DNA from 3 places in the Saccharothrix violaceirubra genome. Region 3 is predicted to be linked to each of the others. Evidence: riboswitches for the same ligand, from Rfam matches in the RefSeq annotation. Region 3 holds a riboswitch; each other region holds the start of a gene.
The links. A riboswitch is a leader RNA that binds a small molecule or an ion and turns the genes downstream of it on or off. The one in region 3 is predicted to bind cobalamin.
Positions count from the first base shown of each region.

Region 1: linked by a shared signal. The riboswitch ahead of F4559_RS18325 (ribonucleoside-diphosphate reductase subunit alpha) and the one ahead of F4559_RS11485 (CbtB-domain containing protein) in region 3 are both predicted to bind cobalamin.
Region 2: linked by a shared signal. The riboswitch ahead of F4559_RS06790 (putative cobaltochelatase) and the one ahead of F4559_RS11485 (CbtB-domain containing protein) in region 3 are both predicted to bind cobalamin.

Region 1 is NZ_JACHJS010000001.1:3,950,807-3,957,032, reverse strand. It holds gene F4559_RS18330 (ribonucleotide-diphosphate reductase subunit beta) at 1-1,037, opposite strand, end outside; gene F4559_RS18325 (ribonucleoside-diphosphate reductase subunit alpha) at 1,034-3,805, opposite strand; cobalamin riboswitch at 3,923-4,137, opposite strand; gene F4559_RS18320 (hypothetical protein) at 4,257-6,226, opposite strand, start outside.
Region 2 is NZ_JACHJS010000001.1:1,321,185-1,327,410, forward strand. It holds gene F4559_RS06770 (8-amino-7-oxononanoate synthase) at 1-366, opposite strand, end outside; gene F4559_RS36215 (cytochrome P450) at 403-1,632, shown strand; gene F4559_RS06780 (quinone oxidoreductase family protein) at 1,552-2,235, opposite strand; gene F4559_RS06785 (TetR/AcrR family transcriptional regulator) at 3,075-3,686, shown strand; cobalamin riboswitch at 3,653-3,777, shown strand; gene F4559_RS06790 (putative cobaltochelatase) at 3,813-5,774, shown strand; gene cobO (cob(I)yrinic acid a,c-diamide adenosyltransferase) at 5,785-6,226, shown strand, end outside.
Region 3 is NZ_JACHJS010000001.1:2,320,802-2,327,027, forward strand. It holds gene F4559_RS11465 (MFS transporter) at 1-276, opposite strand, end outside; gene F4559_RS11470 (PAC2 family protein) at 273-1,169, opposite strand; gene F4559_RS11475 (HAD family hydrolase) at 1,327-1,986, shown strand; gene F4559_RS11480 (CbtA family protein) at 1,975-2,718, opposite strand; gene F4559_RS11485 (CbtB-domain containing protein) at 2,726-2,917, opposite strand; cobalamin riboswitch at 2,947-3,124, opposite strand; gene F4559_RS11490 ((2Fe-2S)-binding protein) at 3,173-3,838, opposite strand; gene F4559_RS11495 (GNAT family N-acetyltransferase) at 3,905-5,074, opposite strand; gene F4559_RS11500 (GNAT family N-acetyltransferase) at 5,148-5,588, shown strand; gene F4559_RS11505 (phosphoribosyl-ATP diphosphatase) at 5,693-5,956, shown strand; gene F4559_RS11510 (RecB family exonuclease) at 5,958-6,226, opposite strand, start outside.

The sequences.
Region 1 (6,226 bases), 1.6 Mb from region 3:
TCGGTCACGCGGGTCTCGAAGAAGTTCTTCTCCTTGCGCAGGTCGATCGCCTCCGACAGCCACGGGAACGGGTTGTCGGCGGCGGGGAAGACCGGGGCGAGACCGAGCTGCGCGCAGCGGCGGTTGGTGATGAACCGCATGTACTGCTCGCACAGCTCGGAGTTGAGCCCGAGCAGGCCGTTGGGCATCGTGTCACGCCCGTAGGCGACCTCCAGCTCGCACGCCTCGGCCAGCATCGTGCGCACCTCGGCCTGGAACGCGTCGGTCCACAGGTGCGGGTTCTCGATCTTGATCTGGTTGATCGCGTCGATGCCGAAGTTCAGGTGGATCGACTCGTCGCGCAGGATGTACTGGTACTGCTCGGCGATGCCCACCATCTTGTTGCGCCGCCCGAACGACAGGATCTGCGCGAAGCCGGTGTAGAACCACATGCCCTCGAAGACCACGTAGAACGCGATCAGGTCGCGAAGGAACGCGCGATCGGTCTCCGGCGTGCCCGTGCGGAACTCCGGGTCCTCCAGGTTCTGCGTGTAGTCCAGCGCCCACGCGGCCTTGTCCGTGATCGACGGCACCTCGCGGTACATGTTGAACAGTTCGCCCTCGTCCAGGCCCAGCGATTCGCAGATGTACTGGAAGGTGTGCGTGTGCACGGCCTCCTCGAACGCCTGGCGCAGCAGGTACTGGCGGCACTCGGGGTTGGTCAGGTGCCGGTACACCGCGAGCACGATGTTGTTGGCCACCAACGACTCCGACGTGGCGAAGAAGCCGAGGTTGCGCTTGATCGCGTGCCGCTCGTCCTCGGTCAGCCCGGTCGGCGAGCGCCACAGCGCGATGTCGGCCTGCATGGACACCTCGGTCGGCATCCAGTGGTTGGCGCACCCGGCCAGGTACTTGTCCCACGCCCAGTGGTACTTCAGCGGCAGGAGCTGGTTCACGTCCGCGCGCGCGTTGATCATCGACTTGTCGTCGACGTGGACGCGGCCCGCGCCGCGCTCGATCGAGCCGAGCCCGGTGGCGCCGGGGAGGTTCGTGGTCACTGGCAGGCCTCGCAGTCGGGGTCGGTGATCGAGCAGACGAGCGCGTCGTCGGGCGTCACGGTCGGGGCGGCAACGGGCACGGGAACGGGTACCGGTTCGGCGACCGGGCGCACGGCGTTGAGCTTGCCGTCGACGCCGCGCAGGGTGGACTTCTCCACGCTGGTCACGGCCGTGGAGCGCAGGTAGTAGGTGGTCTTGAGGCCCTTGTGCCAGGCCAGGCGGTAGATCGCGTCGAGCTTGCGGCCGTTGGGCGCGGCGATGTAGAGGTTGAGCGACTGCGCCTGGTCGATCCACTTCTGCCGGCGCGACCCCGCCTCGATCAGCCACTCCGAGGACACCTCGAACGCGGTGGCGTACAACGCCTTCAGGTCGTCGGGCACGCGGTCGATCGGTGCGAGCGAGCCGTCGAAGTACTTGAGGTCCGCGACCATGGCCTCGTCCCACAGGCCACGTGCCTTGAGGTCGGCGATCAGGTGCCGGTTGAGCACGGTGAAGTCGCCGGACATGTTCGACTTCACGAACAGGTTGCGGAACAGCGGCTCGATGGACTGGCCGACGCCGCAGATGTTCGAGATCGTCGCGGTGGGTGCGATCGCCATCGTGTTGGAGTTGCGCATGCCGCCGCGCACCTTCTCGCGCAGCGCGTCCCAGTCCAGAGTGGACGACGTGTCCATGTCCAGGCCGTCGCGTTCGGCCGCCAGCAGGGCGATCGAGTCGATCGGCAGCACGCCCCGGTGCCACAACGACCCCTCGAACGTCTCGTAGGAACCGCGTTCCCGCGCGAGGTCCGCCGACGCGGACAGGGCGTGGTACGAGATCAGCTCCATGCTCACGTCGGCGAAGGCGACCGCCGCGGCCGAGCCCGGGACCAGGCGCTGGACGAACAGCGCGTCGGTGAAACCCATCAGCCCCAGGCCGACCGGCCGGTGCCGCAGGTTGGACCGGCGGGCCTCGGGGATCGTGTAGAAGTTGATGTCGATCACGTTGTCGAGCATCCGCACGGCCGTGCGCACGGTCCGCGCCACGCGGTCGCGGTCCAGGCCGTCCGGCGTGACGTGGTTGGCCAGGTTCACCGAACCCAGGTTGCACACCGCGACCTCGTCGGCGGCGGTGTTCAGCGTGATCTCGGTGCACAGGTTCGACGAGTGCACCACGCCGACGTGCCGCTGCGGCGACCGGACGTTGCACGGGTCCTTGAACGTGATCCACGGGTGACCGGTCTCGAACAGCATGGTCAGCATCCGCCGCCACAGCTCGACCGCACGGACCCGCTTGGACACCCGGATCTCGCCGCGTTCGGCCGCCTCCTCGTAGGCCCGGTAGCGCTCGGCGAACGCCCGGCCGTAGAGGTCGTGCAGGTCGGGCGTCTCGTCGGGGGAGAACAGCGTCCAGTCGGCGTCGGCCTCGACCCGGCGCAGGAACTCGTCCGGCACCCAGTTCGCGGTGTTCATGTCGTGCGTGCGCCGACGGTCGTCGCCGGTGTTCTTGCGCAGGTCGAGGAACTCCTCGATGTCGACGTGCCACGTCTCCAGGTAGGCGCACGCCGCGCCCTTGCGCTTGCCGCCCTGGTTGACCGCCACGGCCGTGTCGTTGGCGATCTTGAGGAACGGCACGACGCCCTGCGACTCGCCGTTGGTGCCACGGATGTGCGCGCCCATGCCGCGCACCGGCGTCCAGTCGTTGCCCAGCCCGCCCGAGTACTTCGCGAGCAACGCGTTGTTCTGGTAGCCCTGGAAGATGCTCTGGAGGTCGTCGTCCACGGTCGTCAGGAAGCACGACGACAACTGCGGACGGGTGGTGCCCGAGTTGAACAGCGTGGGCGTCGAGCACATGAAGTCGAACGACGACAACAGCTCGTAGAACTCGATCGCGCGGGCCTCGCGGTCGTCCTCGCGCAGCGACAACCCCATCGCGACGCGCATGAAGAACGCCTGCGGCAGCTCGTACCGCGTGCCGTCGTCGTGCAGGAAGTAGCGGTCGTACAGGGTCTGCATGCCCAGAAAGTCGAACTTCGCGTCACGCTCGGGCCTGATGGCGGCGCAGATGCGATCCAGGTCGAACTTCGCCAGCTCCGGGTCGAGGCGGTCGAGGTCGATGCCCAGCCGGACGTACTCCGGGAAGTAGGCCGCGTAGGACAGCTCTTCGCCGGTCGCCTCGACCGGACGGCCTTCGACCCTGGTCAGTGCCTCGCGGCGGAGCCGGTCCAGCAGGAGCCGGGCGGCGACGAACGAGTAGTCGGGCTCGGTCTCCACGAGCGTGCGCGCGGCCATGACCTGCGCGACGGCCAGCTCGTCGACGGTGATCCCGTCGTACACGTCGCGCCGCACCTCGGCGAGCACGGCCGCGGCCGACACGTCGGCCAGTCCGGCGCACGCCTCGCCGACCACGACCTCTGCCCGGTCCCAGTCCAGCGGGACGAGTGTGCCGTCGGCGGTCTTCACCCGGAACGCGGGCGGCGCGGGCGTGACTTCACGTGCCTTGGCGCGCTTTTCGCGGTAGAGCACGTAGGCGCGGGCGACCTTGTGGTGGCCTTCGCGCATCAACACCAGTTCGACCTGGTCCTGGATCTGCTCGATGTGCAGCGCGACCTCCGGCCGCACGTGCTTGAGCAGCGCCTTCTCCACCTGTGCGGTCAGTTCCCCGACCACCGGGCGCAGGTGTCCGGAGTCGCCCTCCACGGCCAGGAACGCCTTGGTCACCGCCACCCTGATCTTGCCGGCGTCGAACACCGAGACCGTGCCGTCCCGGCGGATCACCCTTGTCGTCAACAGCCCTCTCCTCGCGAGCCTCGATGGCCCGGAGCACACGGGGGCGCGAAAAGAACGCGCGACGACGCGTTCGTCCCTGTCGGCCCACCCACGAGACCCCGGACGCCCGCGCACCGGTCGGCGCGCGCGTCGACGGCAGGTCTTCGGACTCGCGGACACCCGGCTCGAAAGCCGTGCCTACTGGCCGTCGCTTCCCACGCTCGCGCGCAGTGCTTCGTGACGGCGGTCGTTTCCACTCACCGCTGCGGGGCAGTCCCGGACTCGCACCGGGTTCCCTCTTGCCTCCACCGCCCCGGGATCGGGCCGGCGGAACCGTCGATGGCGGGAACACTACATGTTGTAGGTCATCACGCAAAACGGCCCACATGAGCCAGGGTTTCCGGAGGGTCGATCAAGCGCCGGCGGCCGGTCGTCCCCGCGACGGGGCCGACCGGCCGACCGCTCCCGAGCCCTACGGGTCACAGCGCCCCGGGGGCACCGTCAGACCATCGGCCTTGGCGATGGCGCACGGCACGACGAGTTCGTTGGGCGACATCGCCCAGAGCCGGGGCACCGAGTGCAGGTAGGGGAAGGCGAAGCCCGAGGCCGAGATCCGCGCGATGGTGCCGCCCTCCTCAGGCCGCAGCGGCACGGAGTTGGTGCCGTACGCGCTGATGTCCACGTCCCGGAACGCAGCCTGGGGGTTCTTCGACAGCAGCCCGGAGTAGAGCCGCAGCGTCTTGCCGCCGTAGCGGTCCCAGACCTCCAGGTCCAGTGACGTGGTGCCCTTGGGGATGTAGAAGTAGCTCGGCGCCTGGGTCAGGCCGGCACCCGGACCCGTGTAGGTGTGCGCCGAACGGCCCGTCGACTGGTTGGTGGCCACGTTGAACGTCAACGGGTACAGGTAGGCGTAGTCGCCGCCCGACCCGACGGTGAACCGGTGGACGTCGTGCGACGACGCCGGTATCGAGACGGTCGCCAACAGGCAGACCCGGTTGACGAACTGCGGGCAACTCGCCAACTCGGTCGGCGTCACTCCGGGCTGGGCCATGTCGCGCAACGAGATCCAGGACTTGGTCGTCGCGCTCCACCGCTCGATGCCGTAGCGCACGTCCCGTGAGGCGTACTGGGTGGTGCCGTTGTCGTACTTCTGCCACAGCAACTGGAATCCGATGTGGACACCGGGTTCCGCCGACGTGAGGAACCGCGGTGTGTGCCCGCTCGTGGCGCTGTTGTAGAGGAAACGCGCGGCCGGTGCACCGGGCGTGACGAACTCGGCGGCCGGGCCCACGTCGTTCCGGTCGACCCAGGCCGCCGGGGTGCCGTCGGCCAGCGTGGCGTCCTCGAACCGGTTGACGGCCCGCACCGGCCAGTACGCCTTGACCTGGTTCCACCACGCCGCGGTCTCGGCGGCGGTGTAGTGCGCGGGTCCGGCGGCCGTCTGCGGCCCCGCCACCGCCGCGGGGTCGGTGCGGCCGTACACCTTCGACAACGGGACCATGAGGGCGTTCATGTAGGACATCTGGCCCTTCCACATGAATTCCCTGGTCTCCGGGGCGTCGGTGGTCATCCGGCCGGAGTCCTGGAGGAAGTAGTAGTAGAAGAACTGCTTCAGGTCGTCCAGACGCCGATCGGGACCGGGTTCGGCCACGGGGTCGACCAGGCGGTCGGCCGCGTCGACCAGCTCCACCGCACGACCCCATGAATACGGCGTGTTCACCGGGAAGTTCGGCAGGAGCATGAAGTCGACGAACTCCTTCACCTTCGCCCACCCCCGGCCGAACGCCCGTTGCAGCCAACGGGTGCGCACCGCGTCGAGCTGGGCGGCCGTCAGCGTCGGGTTCCACAGCATCTTCGCCATGAGGTAGTAGCCGAGGCCGAACTTGCCGAAGTTGAGATCGGTCTCGGCGAGGAACGTGCGGAACCCGCCGCGGTGGTAGGCCGAGATGTCGTCGGCGATCGCGGCGGCCGAGAGGTCGTGCCGGGCGGGCAGGTTGGCCATGCCCCAGTCGGTGGCGTGGGCCACGCTGTAGATCCGGTAGTCGGCCGGGGGTTCGGCGGGCAGCAGGCGGGCCATGGCCTGCCCGATGTCCAGGTGCGTCACGATGGACCGCCACTCGCCGACGCCGCGGTGCTTGGTGTACCCGGCGATCGCCACCCGGATGCGCGGGTCGAGGTTGAAGTGCGGCGGCACGTCGTGGTAGTTGTACGAGTAGAAACTGGCCCGCAGCAAGGACTTCTTCGACTTCCCGGTCGAGGTCACCCGGTCGCCCGGGGGCTGCGCGTCGAGCCACTTGTCGTACTCGCGCAGCAGCCAGTTCGCGAAGCCGTACACGGTGTCGCTCTGCGACGCCGAGTCCCAGATCTCCCTCGGCTGGTTCAGGCCCTTGAAGCCGTGCAGCGCCCACGGCGCACCGAACGGCACTCCTTCGGCGGACAGGT
Region 2 (6,226 bases), 1.0 Mb from region 3:
CGCGGTGCCCGGCCCGGACAGCGCCATCAGCGCGCCGAGGTTGGCCGCGTAGCCGGACGAGAACACGAGCGCCGATTGCGCGCCGCAGAAGTTCGCGAGTTCGTACTCGAGTTCGGTGTGGAGTTCGGTGGACCCCGTGACCAGGCGCGATCCCGTGGAACCCGCGCCCCAGCGCAGCGCCGCGGCGGCTGCCGCGCCCGTGACGCGCTTGTCCCGGGTGAGTCCCAGGTAGTCGTTGGACGCCAGGTCGAGGTCGGTCGAGTGGGCGGCCCGGGGCCGTACCGTCCGCGTCAGACCGGCCTTCGCGCGGGCGCCCGCGCGGGTGTCGATCCAGTCGAACACCGACTCGCCTGTGCTCACACTCACGCGGGCAGTCTCGCACCCGGCCGCTACCGTGCCGGCGTGGACCTCTTCCAGCACGGTCACGCGGACCTGCGCGCACTGCGCGAGAACGCCCCGGTGCACCGCGACGAGCGAACCGGGCTGTGGCTGGTCAGCCGATACGCGAACGTGCGCGCCGTGCTCGCCGACCCGAAGACCTTCCACCCGGACAACGCGCTCACCGCGATCACGCCGATCCCTCGCCCGGTCCTGCGCACGCTGGCCAGGTCCGGCTTCTCGCTCCCGCCGACACTGGCGAACAACGGCACGCCGACGCACGCGCCGTTGCGTCGACTGGTCGCCCGATACCTCACGCCCGTGCGTGTCGCCGCGATGTCGGACCGCATCGTCGAGCTGACCCGCGAACGCCTCGACCGGCTGACCGGACCCCGGGTCGACCTGCACCCGGCGTTGGCCCGGGACCTGCCGGCGATCGTGCTGCTGGAAATCATGGGCATCGACGACGTGGACGTCGACGCGCTCAAGGCGTGGAGCACTGCTTCGCTCGAGTTGTTCTGGGGCGACCTCACACCCGACCGGCAGCGGGCACTGGCCGGACCGGCGGCCGAGTTCCACCGCTGGCTGTCGCAGCGGATCAGGTCCGCGCGCGGCGACGACCTGTTCGGCGCGTTGAACGCGGCCGGCGTGTCCGTGCGCGACGCGGCCGGACTTTGCTACTTCCTGCTCATCGCGGGGCAGGAGACGACCACCCAGTTGTTGTGCGCGGTGTTCCACGGGGTGCTTCGGCACGGCGACCTGTGGTCGCGGCTGGACGAACCGGGGATGGCCGCGCACTGCGTCGAGGAGACGTTGCGTCGTGAACCGCCGGTCAACACGTGGCGCAGGGTCGCCGCGCGTGACACGGAACTGGCCGGCGTGCGCATCCCGCAGGGCGCCCACCTGCTCCTGATGCTCGCCGGTTCCGGCAGCGACCCCGAGGTGTTCGACGAACCCGAGCGCTTCTGCCCGGCCCGGCCGAACGCCCGCAAGCACCTTGCCTTCGGCTTCGGACCGCACTTCTGCCTCGGCGCCGGGCTCGCCCGCCTGGAGGGCGAGGTGGTCCTGCGCGAGACCGCACGCCGGTTTCCGGGCCTGCGGCTCGCGTCGACCGCTTCGCCGCCGATGCTCGGGCTGCTGTCGTTCCGCGCCCCGCTCAGCGTCGACGTCGTCTTAGGGGACGAGGATCAGCTTGCCCGTGGTGGAACGCGATTCCAGCAGGTAGTGGGCGCGGGCGGCGTCGGACAGGGGTAGCGCCGCACCGAGTATCGGGCTGAGCCCGGACGCGAACGCCTCCCGTACCGCGTCGGTCGAGTAGGTGCCCCACAGCCCGGTGATCGACACGCCCCGACCGAACACGTCGGACGCGTCGACGTCGAGCGGCGCGCCGCCCGCGTACCCGAACAGGACCAGGCGCCCGGTGCCGGTACGCAACAGGTCGAACGACTCCCGTGCGGTCGCGCCGCCGACCGACGACAGAGCGACGTCGATCGGTTCGAGCCCGGCCGACCATCCCGGTACCGAGTAGTCGACCACTTCATGCGCACCGAGCTGCGACGCGATCGCGAGTTTGTGCGCACCGCGTGTCGCCGCGACGACGATCGCACCGGCGCGTGACGCCAGCTGCACGAGAAGTGAACCGACGCCACCCGTCGCGGCCTCGACCAGGACACGGTCGCCGGGCGCGATCCGCCCGGCACGCGCCGCGGCGAGGGCGGTGGTGCCTTGGCTGAGCAGCGCGGCGGCTTCGTGGTCGGACAACGTGTCCGGCACTTCGACGGGTTCGGTTAGCACGGCATGCGACGCGTAGCCGGGACCCGTCGGCACGCCCGCGAGCCGTCGACCGTCCGCGGTCACGCCGACGACCTCGCCTCCCAGTGGTCCTGGTTCGTCGGGGATGGGTACCCACGGGAACAACCCGCGAGCGTGTCCGGAACGCAGCAACGTGTCGCCGAAGTTGACACCCGCCGCCGTGACACACACCAATTCCTGCCCCGGGCCGGGTACGGGATCGGGTACCTCGACCTCGTGCAGTACTGACGGTGACCCGAACTCTTTGTACTGGACAACTCGCACGTCGAAAACCTTCCTCGGTGGACTGGCGGGACCGGCGGATTGGGTGGCGGGCCGGACCGGAGATGGGGCGGACCGGTGGTCCGCTTGTATCGAGATTGATGCGGCTGGCGGTCCGCTCGGGGGCGCGGCTGTACGGACCGGCGGTCCGCCAAGGTTTCGTCGGTGCGAATGACTGGGGCGCGCACTTCTTGCTCGTGTTTGCGCTGGTAAGCGACTTTTGAGGCCTGGATCGTCGGTCCGCGTCGTTCGGTACCCGTCGACCCGTCCAGTGGCTTTGTCAGCGCGCTTCTACTCGTCGTGGATCGTGATGCGCGACGGTTGTCCATTTGTGTCTACGGGCCTGGGTTCGTCGTGGGTCGAGATCGACGGCCGGGTAGGGGTACGGGGTGGTGGCTGTTCGCGTTGATTTCACCCGTTCAGGGGTGGTGATCCGGATGGGTCTTCATTCGGAGTGGATCGGTGGTCTGATTTCGGTGTCAGGGGTGTGGACCAACGGTCCGCTTTGGGTCGGCTCGGTGCGGACCGTTGGTCCACTTGTCTGGGCGATGCCGCGGACCGGCGGTCCGTTTTACGTCGTCTACGATACGGACCACCGGTCCACTTCGGTAGGGGAGGTTCGGATGGCCGAACGCAGGGACGCCGCGCGCAACCGTGCCGCGATCCGGTCCGCCGCCGCGCGGTTGATCCGCGAGCGTGGACCGGACGGGTTCGTGATCGAGGATGTCGCGGCGGCGGCGGGTGTCGGGAAGGGCACGGTGTTCCGGCACTTCACCGACCGTGCGGGGCTTGTGCGTGCGGTGGTCGAGTTGGCGTCGCGGGAGTGGCGCACGGAGTCCGACGCGTTGTTCGACGACGCGGACATGGCGCCGGACGAGAAACTGGTCACGTTCGTCGGCCGGTTGTTCGACCACGTCGTCGACTCCCTGCCGCTGGTTCGCGCGCTGGAGTTGTCCGAGTTCGACCAGTCCGGGTGCGACGACAACACCGTGCTCGTGCACAGGCGGATCTCGGACCTGATCGCGCAGGTCAACCCGGACGCCGACGCCCGGTACATCGCGCACGCCCTGCTCGCGCTCCTGCGCGGCGACGTGCTCCACCACCAGCTCGTCCGATCCGGCCTCGATCTGGGGCGGGTCCGGGCGGGTGTGATCGCGCTCGCGCGTTCGGTGCTGGTCGGGGACTTGGAGCGGGCCGGGCGGGATGCGACGATGCCGGGGCTGTCGAAGGGGTGAACGAGGAAGCCGGTGGGAGTCCGGCGCGGTCCCGCCACTGTGACCGGAGCGCATCCGGGAGTCAGGAACTCGGCCCCCGATCCAGACCGGACCCGGGCGTGGACACCCGAGGAAGGACACCGCCGCATGGGCGCGCGTTTCCCCTTTTCCGCCGTCGTAGGCCATGACGACCTGCGCACCGCACTCCTGCTTAACGCCGTCCACCCCGGCATCGGCGGGGTGCTCGTCCGGGGTGAGAAGGGCACCGCGAAGTCGACCGTGGTGCGCGCGCTGGCCGCGCTCCTGCCCGAACTGGACGTCGTCGCGGACTGTCGCTTCGGGTGCGCGCCCGAGGTCGACGCGGAGTGCCCGGACGGTCCGCACGGCGACGCGTCGGCGCACCGGCGCCCGGCCCGGCTGGTGGAGTTGCCCGTCGGCGCGACCGAGGACCGAGTGATCGGTTCGCTCGACCTGGAGCGCGCGCTGACGGAAGGCGTCCGCGCCTTCCAGCCCGGCCTGCTCGCCGCCGCACATCGGGGCGTGCTCTACGTCGACGAGGTCAACCTCCTGCACGACCATCTCGTCGATCTGCTCCTCGACGCCGCCGCGATGGGACGCGCACACGTCGAACGCGAGGGCGTCTCGGTGTCGCACGCCGCGTCGTTCCTGTTGGTCGGCACCATGAACCCGGAGGAGGGCGAACTCCGGCCGCAGCTGCTCGACCGGTTCGGTCTTACGGTGTCCGTACGCGCATCACGGGACGTCGCCGTACGCACGGAGGTCGTCCGCCGCAGGCTCGCCTACGAGGCGGACCCGGTCGGGTTCGCCGCGCGATGGCAGGACGACGACGCCGACCTGGCCCGGCGGATCGTGGACGCCCGTGCGCGGCTCGCGTCGGTGGTGTTGCCGGACGCCGAACTGCGACGGATCGCGGCGGTGTGCGCGGCGTTCGAGGTCGACGGGATGCGCGCGGACCTCGTGGTCGCACGCACCGCGGTCGCGCACGCCGCTTGGCGTGGTGCCGAAGAGGTCGCCGAGGAGGACGTGGCGGCGGCCGTGCGTTTGGCGTTGCCGCACCGCCGGCGCCGCGACCCGTTCGACGAGCCGGGGTTGGAGGAGGAGCAGCTGGAAGACGCCCTCCGGCAGGGCGCGGAGCACGCCGCCCAAGATCCCGACGACGACCCGGACGGTCCGGATGATGGGCCGCAGGGGGGCTCGGACGGTCCGGACGGGGAATCCGGCGGTGGGGCCGGCGAGTCGCGGGACGCACCTGGAAAGTCCACTTCGGATGGTCGCACGCACACGCCCGCACCGGCCTTCCGGGCCCGCCTGCTCCAGGTGCCCGGCGTCGGCGAAGGTGCGCCAGGGCGTCGTTCGCGGGCGCGGTCGGCGGCCGGACGTGCCGTCCGGCCATCCACCGTGGACGGATCCGGTGTGCACCTGATCGGCACGCTGCAGAGCGCCGCCCCGCACCAGAACGCCCGGGGCCGCAGTGGTCCGGGCCTGGTGCTGCACGCCTCCGACCTGCGCCGCGCCATTCGCGAAGGCCGGGAAGGCAACCTGGTCCTCTTCGTGGTCGACGCGTCGGGCTCGATGGCGTCGCGTCAGCGCATGTCCGCGGTCACGGGCGCGGTCATCTCCCTGCTGCGCGACGCCTACCAGCGTCGCGACAAGGTCGGCGTGATCACGTTCCGGGGCGCGGCGGCGGACCTCGCCCTGCCGCCGACGAACTCGGTCGACGCCGCCGCCGCGAGGCTGCGCTCCCTCCGTACCGGAGGACGCACTCCGCTCGCCGACGGTCTGCTGCGCGCGAAGAAGGTCCTGGACACCGAACGCGTCCGCGATCCGCGCCGCCGTCCGCTGCTGGTCCTGCTCACCGACGGCCGGGCCACGGCGTCCGGCGTCGGCGGCGACCCGGTCGACGCCGCGCTGCGGGCCGCGTCCCTGCTCGTGGGCACGGCCGCGGTGGTCGTCGACTGCGAGAGCGGGTTCGTGCGGCTGGGCCTGGCCGGTCGCGTGGCCGCCACGCTCGACGCCGCGTGCCTGCGCCTGGAGGAACTGTCCGCCGATCAGGTCGCGGGCGTCGTGCGCGCCGCGCGAGCCGCGTAGGGAGCGCCGCATGCCACAGGGAGTTCCCGCCGTCACGCCCGAAGACGGCCTGACCACACGCCAGAGGCGCAACCGTCCGCTGGTCGTGCTGCACACCGGTGAGATGAAGGGCAAGTCGACGGCCGCCTTCGGCTTGGCGTTGCGCGGCTGGAACCAGGGCTGGTCGATCGGCGTCTTCCAGTTCGTGAAGTCCGCCAAGTGGAAGGTCGGCGAGGAAGCCGCGTTCCGCGCGCTCGGCCGCCTGCACGAGCAGACCGGCGAGGGCGGACCCGTCGAGTGGCACAAGATGGGCGAAGGCTGGTCGTGGTCGCGCAAGGCGGGCACCGCGGAGGACCACGCCGCCGCCGCGCTCGAAGGGTGGCGTGAGATCGCCCGCCGCATCGCCGACGAACGTCACGGCGTCTACGTGCTCGACGAGTTCACGTACCCGCTCAAGTGGGGCTGGGTCGACG
Region 3 (6,226 bases):
CGGGAACGCCCACGCCACCGCGCACAGCACCGAGGCCAGCGCGTAGAGGACGTAGGCGACCAGGACCGTGCGACGGGCACCCCAGCGCATCCCGTACGTGCCCGAGACCAGCAGCAACGCCGCGAACGGCACGAGGTACGCGGTCACCGACACGGCGGCCGTGCCCGGGTCGACGGCGAAGTCACGTCCCAGTTCGGGCAGCACGGACGACGTCATCGCGCCGCCGAACGGCCCGAGCACCCCGCCCGCGTACAGCACCGCGAGCCGCGGCCTCACAGACCGGTCGGGCCACGCCCCGGACCGCGCCCGCGTCGCCGCAGGTAGCGCTCGAACTCGGCGGCGATGTCGTCACCGCTGGACTCGGTGATCTGGATCTCCGCGTCGCCGCGTTCCTCCAGCGCCCGCACGTAGTTGCGCACGTCCTCGTCCTCGTCGGCCATCTCGCTGACCGTGCGCTCCCACTCCTCGGCCTGCTCGGGCAGCGCGCCCAGCGGCACCTCGATGTCGAGGACCTCCTCGACCCGGTGCAGCAGCGCGAGCGTGGCCTTGGGCGACGGCGGCTGCGACACGTAGTGCGGCACGGCGGCCCAGAAGGAGATCGCGGGCACACCCCGCTGCACGCACAGGTCCTGGAACACGCCGACGATGCCGGTCGGACCCTCGTATCGGGACCGCTCCAGGCCGAACTTGGCCGCCGCGGCGGCGTCGTAGGCCGTGCCGGTCACGGGTACCGGACGGGTGTGCGGTGTGTCCATGAGCAGCGCGCCCAGCGTCACCACGGTCGTGATGCCCAACCGGTCGATGTGGCCGAGCAGTTCGCCCGCGAACTTGCGCCACCGCATGTTCGGCTCGATGCCGTGCACCAGCACCACGTCGGTCGACGCCCCCGGCGGGCGGCACACCGACAGGCGCGTGGTCGGGAACTCGACCCGTCGGGTCACGCCGTCCACCATCCGGACGGTCGGCCTGGTCACCTGGAAGTCGTAGTAGTCGTCCGGATCGATCTCGGCGAGCGGCTTCGCGTCCCACGTCAGCTGGAGGTGTTCGATCGCCGTACTGGCGGCGTCTCCCGCGTCGTTCCAGCCCTCGAAGGCCGCCACCATGATCGGATCGGTGAGCGGTTCCTCGGGGTCGTAGGGGGTCTGGGCGGCCTGGTCCGGATCGGTCACCGGGCAAGCCTACGGCCACCGACGCGTGCCCGACGCCGTAGGCGCGGGACATGTCGGCTCGTGTCCGGAGCTGCCTGGTGTGTTCTTCGCCGCGCGGCCGACACGGGGCCTCTTGACCGAGGAAGACTGGTCCACCGTGCGTAGGGGAGGAGCCGCTGTGGTCGAGGCCGTGCTGTGGGACATGGACGGCACGCTGCTGGACTCGGAGAAGCTGTGGGACATCCCGCTGGCCGAGTTCGTGGCGACGCTGGGCGCGGAGCTGTCGGCCGCGACCCGCGAGGCGATGGTCGGGTCGAACATGGCCACGACCATGCGGATGCTCTACGCCGAGGCGGGCCTGGACCCCACGCCCGCGGAGATCGCCGAGGGCTCCGACTGGATCCGGCGGCGCACCGAGGAGGTCTTCCGCGAGGGGCTGCCGTGGCGGCCGGGCGCGCGTGAGGCGTTGCGCGACGTGCGTGCGTCGGGCGTGCCGATGGCGTTGGTGACGTCGACCGAGCGCGCGTTGACCGAGGTCGCCCTGGACACCCTCGGCCGCGACCTGTTCGACGTGACGGTGTGCGGCGACGAGGTGGACGGGCTGAACAAGCCGTTGCCCGAGCCGTACCTGAAAGCGGCCCGGCACCTGGGCGTGGAACCGGCGCGGTGCGTCGCGGTCGAGGACTCGCCGACGGGTGCGACGGCGGCCGTGGCCGCCGGGTGCGTGGTGCTGGTCGTGCCGTGCGACGTGCCGGTGCCTTCGGGCGAGCGTCGAGTGTTCCGCGACTCCCTGGTCGGGGTCGACCTCACGACGCTCGCCCGCGTGCTACACGGCTGACGCCACCTTCGCCCGGCGCACGGCCGGGTCCACCAGCAGCCCGAACACCACACCCAGGCCCAGCCACAGCGTGGCGGTCTCGGCCAGCGACTTCAGGCGGAACTCCCACAGCAGGCCCGCCGGGATGTCCGCCGGGACCGAGTCGGGCGTGGCCGGGAACGCCACGAGGATCACCACGACGGCCACGACGACCGCGACCGCGACCGCCGCCGACCGCACGGGTGCCGCGAGGTGGCCCAGCCTCGTGGCCAGGTACCCGGCGCCGTAGGCGACGAGCAGACCGGCCGCGATCAGCAGCAGGTAGGTCAACGTCCGCACGCCGACCGTCTCCGGGTCGCCCACACCCGGCGGGTTGGCCGGGTATTTGACCGCCGGCAGCAGTGCCGCCGCGCCGAACGCGGCGGCCGACAGCGCGACGCTGCGGGCGTACGGAGAGGCGGCCGGCAGCCAACGACGCGAGGCCGCGTACGCCGTGGCGAACAGCGCGCCGATCGCGATGCCGACGATCACCGCCGCCAGGACGCCGCCGTACTCCTGCACGCCCCGGCTGACCAGTTCGCCGTGCTCGTGGCCGCCCTCCTCGACGGGCTCGGCCGCCGAACGGGCCTCCTCGACCGCCAACGCGGCCTTGATCGGCACCTCGACGACGAAGAAGCCGACGAGTCCGGCGAGCAGGCCGGAAACACCTCCCGCACCGACACCGCGCAGCAGGAGGTTCTTGTAGTCGCTCATCCCGGGACTAGTGGCAGGGCACGCCGAGCGCGTGGCGCCCGTCGTGGAAGAACTCGTGGATGGTCTCGGCGGCGTGGCCGAGCGCGAGGCCGTTCTCCTGGAGGACGATCCAGGTAGCCATCAGCGCGACGAGCGCGACGGCGTAGGCCCATTTGGGCACGGCGACGGGGGTGGACAGGGTTGGCGCGGCGCTCGTCATGACAAGCTCCTCCATACCTCGTGGAAGGTTCAACAACAGTCGCCGCAGCCGGTCTCCTGACTCCCGGATCGACACCGTCCCCGCGTCTTCCCAGCCGCTTTTGGTGCGACCAGTGACGTTCTCGGCGGGTTGGCTCCCCGGTCACAGTGGCGAGGACCGCGCCGGATTCACACCGGCTTCCCGTCCACTGCGGCGTGCGAACGGTAGATGCGGATCACCCGATCGCACAACCGGCCGGGCGGGTTGTCGTTCTTCTCACTTCGGCTCGATCGGGCAGTCGCCGCAGGTACCGCCGCCTTCCAGGCGGTAGTACAGGCAGCAGCTACGCCGTCGGAAGGCAAGGTCGTCCGGCAACGGGGTGAACTCGCCGGTCCCACTCAGTGGACTTTTCTCCAGCAGGCGTTCGCCCAGACGGTGGCACCGGTCGACCGGTGCGGTCCCGTTGCGGGCCAGCATCCGCAGCGCGCCCGCGATCGTGGACCCGACGTTGCCCCACAGCAGTCCCCGCGCCACGCGCGTCTCCCGGTGCACCGCCTCCACGACGGGAGCGAGCGAGTCGGCGATGTCGTGCTCGGCCTCGACCGGTTCGTAGAGCCGGACCCGCAATCCCTGCGGGCCGTAGTGCCACCACAGGTTCTCCGGCCGGATGTCGGGCACCGCGCCCTTCACCGCGTGCGCGGCGACGACCGGGCTGAGCACGCGGGCCGCGAACCCGATCAGGAACAGCGACCCGGCCACCCGGCGTTCGTCGGTCCGGTAGCGGGCGAAGATCTTGTCGAGGGTGACGGGCAGCGCGTCACCGGACAGGATGTCGGCGCCGCTCGACCACTCGTCGTCGGGTCGCCCCACGTCGAGGGCGAAGTGCCCGCCGAGCACGCGGACCTGCCGCAGCGTCGACAGCACCTGGAGGAAATCGGACACGCCTCCAGTGTGCCGGTGTCGCGCCCGCGTGCTCAGCGACGATCAGCGGGTCCGCGTCCCGACTGGTCAGGGCAGGTAGAACGTGAGGATGTCGGCCCGGACCGGCGGGAACAGCGCGTACATCAACTCCCGGTCGGGACCGGGGTAGACGTCGGGGAAGATCCGGGCCAGCCCCCGGATGCCGTGCGGACCGAACAGCAGCGAGGCCACCTGGTCCGGGGCCACGCCCGCGCCGCCCAGGTCGTAGGGACCCTGCATCCGGCCGCCTTTCAGCGGCGTGCCGAGCGCGCCCTCGCGGAACGGCAGCCGCAGGTGCTCCCGGAAGAAGCTGATCAACGCCTCGCCGTCCGCGCGGCCCAGCCCGGCGAGCCGGCGGTCGAACACGGGCTTGAGGTGGGCGAACAACGCGAACGTGTCGGGCACGCGCACGTAATAGCCCCGGATCTCCTCCGGCCCCGGGTGCAGCAGCGGCTCCAGCGCGTCGCCCGCGACGGTGCCCGGTCGTTCGGACACCTCGGTGGCCCCGGTCAACGCGAGCAGGGCGTGCGCCGCGGCCTCGTCGTCGGCGGCCACCTCGGCGAGCCGGTTGCCCTCCTCCGGCGGCGTGGTCCGGCCCGTGGCCACGACCGCGCCCGCCCGTTCCACCACCCAGACCGTGCTGCCGTCGCGGTCGAGCAGCCACCGGCGCAACGCGGGGGAGTGCGGCATCGACAGGTCGGCGCCCGCCTGGGCCGCGTCCTGGAGTCGGGCGGCGGCGGGGATGTCCGCGGGCGTGGCCACGCGGATCGTGTGGCCGTTCGCGTCCGGCTTGTCCCGTACGGGCCGCACGGCGGCGATGGGCAACGCGTAGGTGTAGCCGAACTGCCGGTAGAAGTAGGGAATGCCGAGCATGAGCTGGGCCAGGTGCCCGCGGCGGGCCGAGCGGTCGTGCGCCCAGTCCATGAGCCGGCGGACCAGGCCGCGGCCCTCGTACGCGCGGTCGGTGGCGACGAGTTCGACCTGACCGGCGGGGATCGGCACGCCGTCGAGCACGAGCGTCTCGTCGAACAGCGTGGCCGTGGACACCACCCGGTCGCCGTCGACCACCACCGCGCAGGCGTCCCAGCCCACCTCGGGGTCCTCGACGACCAGCCGGTGGTCGACCGCGTCCGCCGCGGCGCCCCGGTCCGTGAGCAGGGCGGAGATGGCGTCGAGGTCGTCGGGACGCGCGGTGCGCAGCACGAGTCCATCGGTCATCGACCCAGTGTTGTGGCCCGCCGGGTCCGCCGGCCACCGCATTTGGTCGCCGGATCAAGGACAATCAGCGGTCATGCTGTGGCTTCCGGTCGACTTCGCGCACCCCACCCACGTGCCCCTCGGCGCCGGGCACCACCTGCGGCCCATCCGGGAGTCGGACGTGGACCTCGACCACCCGGCGGTCATGGGCTCGCGGGAACGGCTGTGGTCGCTCTACGGCGCCACGTGGGGGTGGCCGCCCGCCACGATGACCCACGAGCAGGACCGGGCGGACCTCGCCCGGCACGAACGTGAGCAGAACGAGCACCTGTCGTTCAACTACGCGCTGTTCGACACCGCCGAGACCGAGCTGCTCGGCTGCGTGTACATCGATCCCGGCGACGACGCCCTGATCTCGTGGTGGGTGGTGGACCGGCACGTGGGCACGGAGCTGGAAGCCCGGCTCGACGCGTTCGTGCCGGGGTGGATCTCGCGGGACTGGCCGTTCCGCACCCCGAGGTTCGGGATCGGGTGAGCCCGCGTCCGGGGGGACGGGAGGCCCGCCTCGAGGGGGACGGGAGGCCCGCCTCGAGGGGGATGGGAGGCCCGCCTCCGAAGAGGATGGGAGGATGGCGCCTCGTGAAGACCTTCGACGAGCTGTTCGCCGAACTGACCGACCGCGCCCGCACCCGACCCGCCGGCTCCGCGACCGTCGAGGCCTTGGCGGCCGGCGTCCACGCCCAGGGCAAGAAGGTGTTGGAGGAAGCGGGCGAGGTCTGGATCGCCGCCGAACACGAGTCGGACGACCGGCTGGCCGAAGAGGTCTCCCAGCTGCTCTACCGCGTCCAGGTGCTCATGCTCGGCCGGGGCCTGACGCTCGAGGACGTCTACAAGCACCTCTGAGTCAGTCGGTCCGGTCCAGCACCGACTCCGCGTCGTCGGGTTCGGGCCACCCCGGATAGGGCGGCGGCGTCCCGTCGAACGCCGGGCACAGCGCCTTGTGGTCGCAGTACCCGCACAACCGCCCGGGGTTGGGCCGGAAATCGCCCGTCTTGGCCGCCCGCAGGATCGCGTCCCAGATCGCCTCCAGCGTGCGCTCGAACCGCGCCAACTCGCCCTCGTCCGGCGCGTAGACGAGGTCCTGCCGGTCGGCCAGGTACATCAACCGCAACT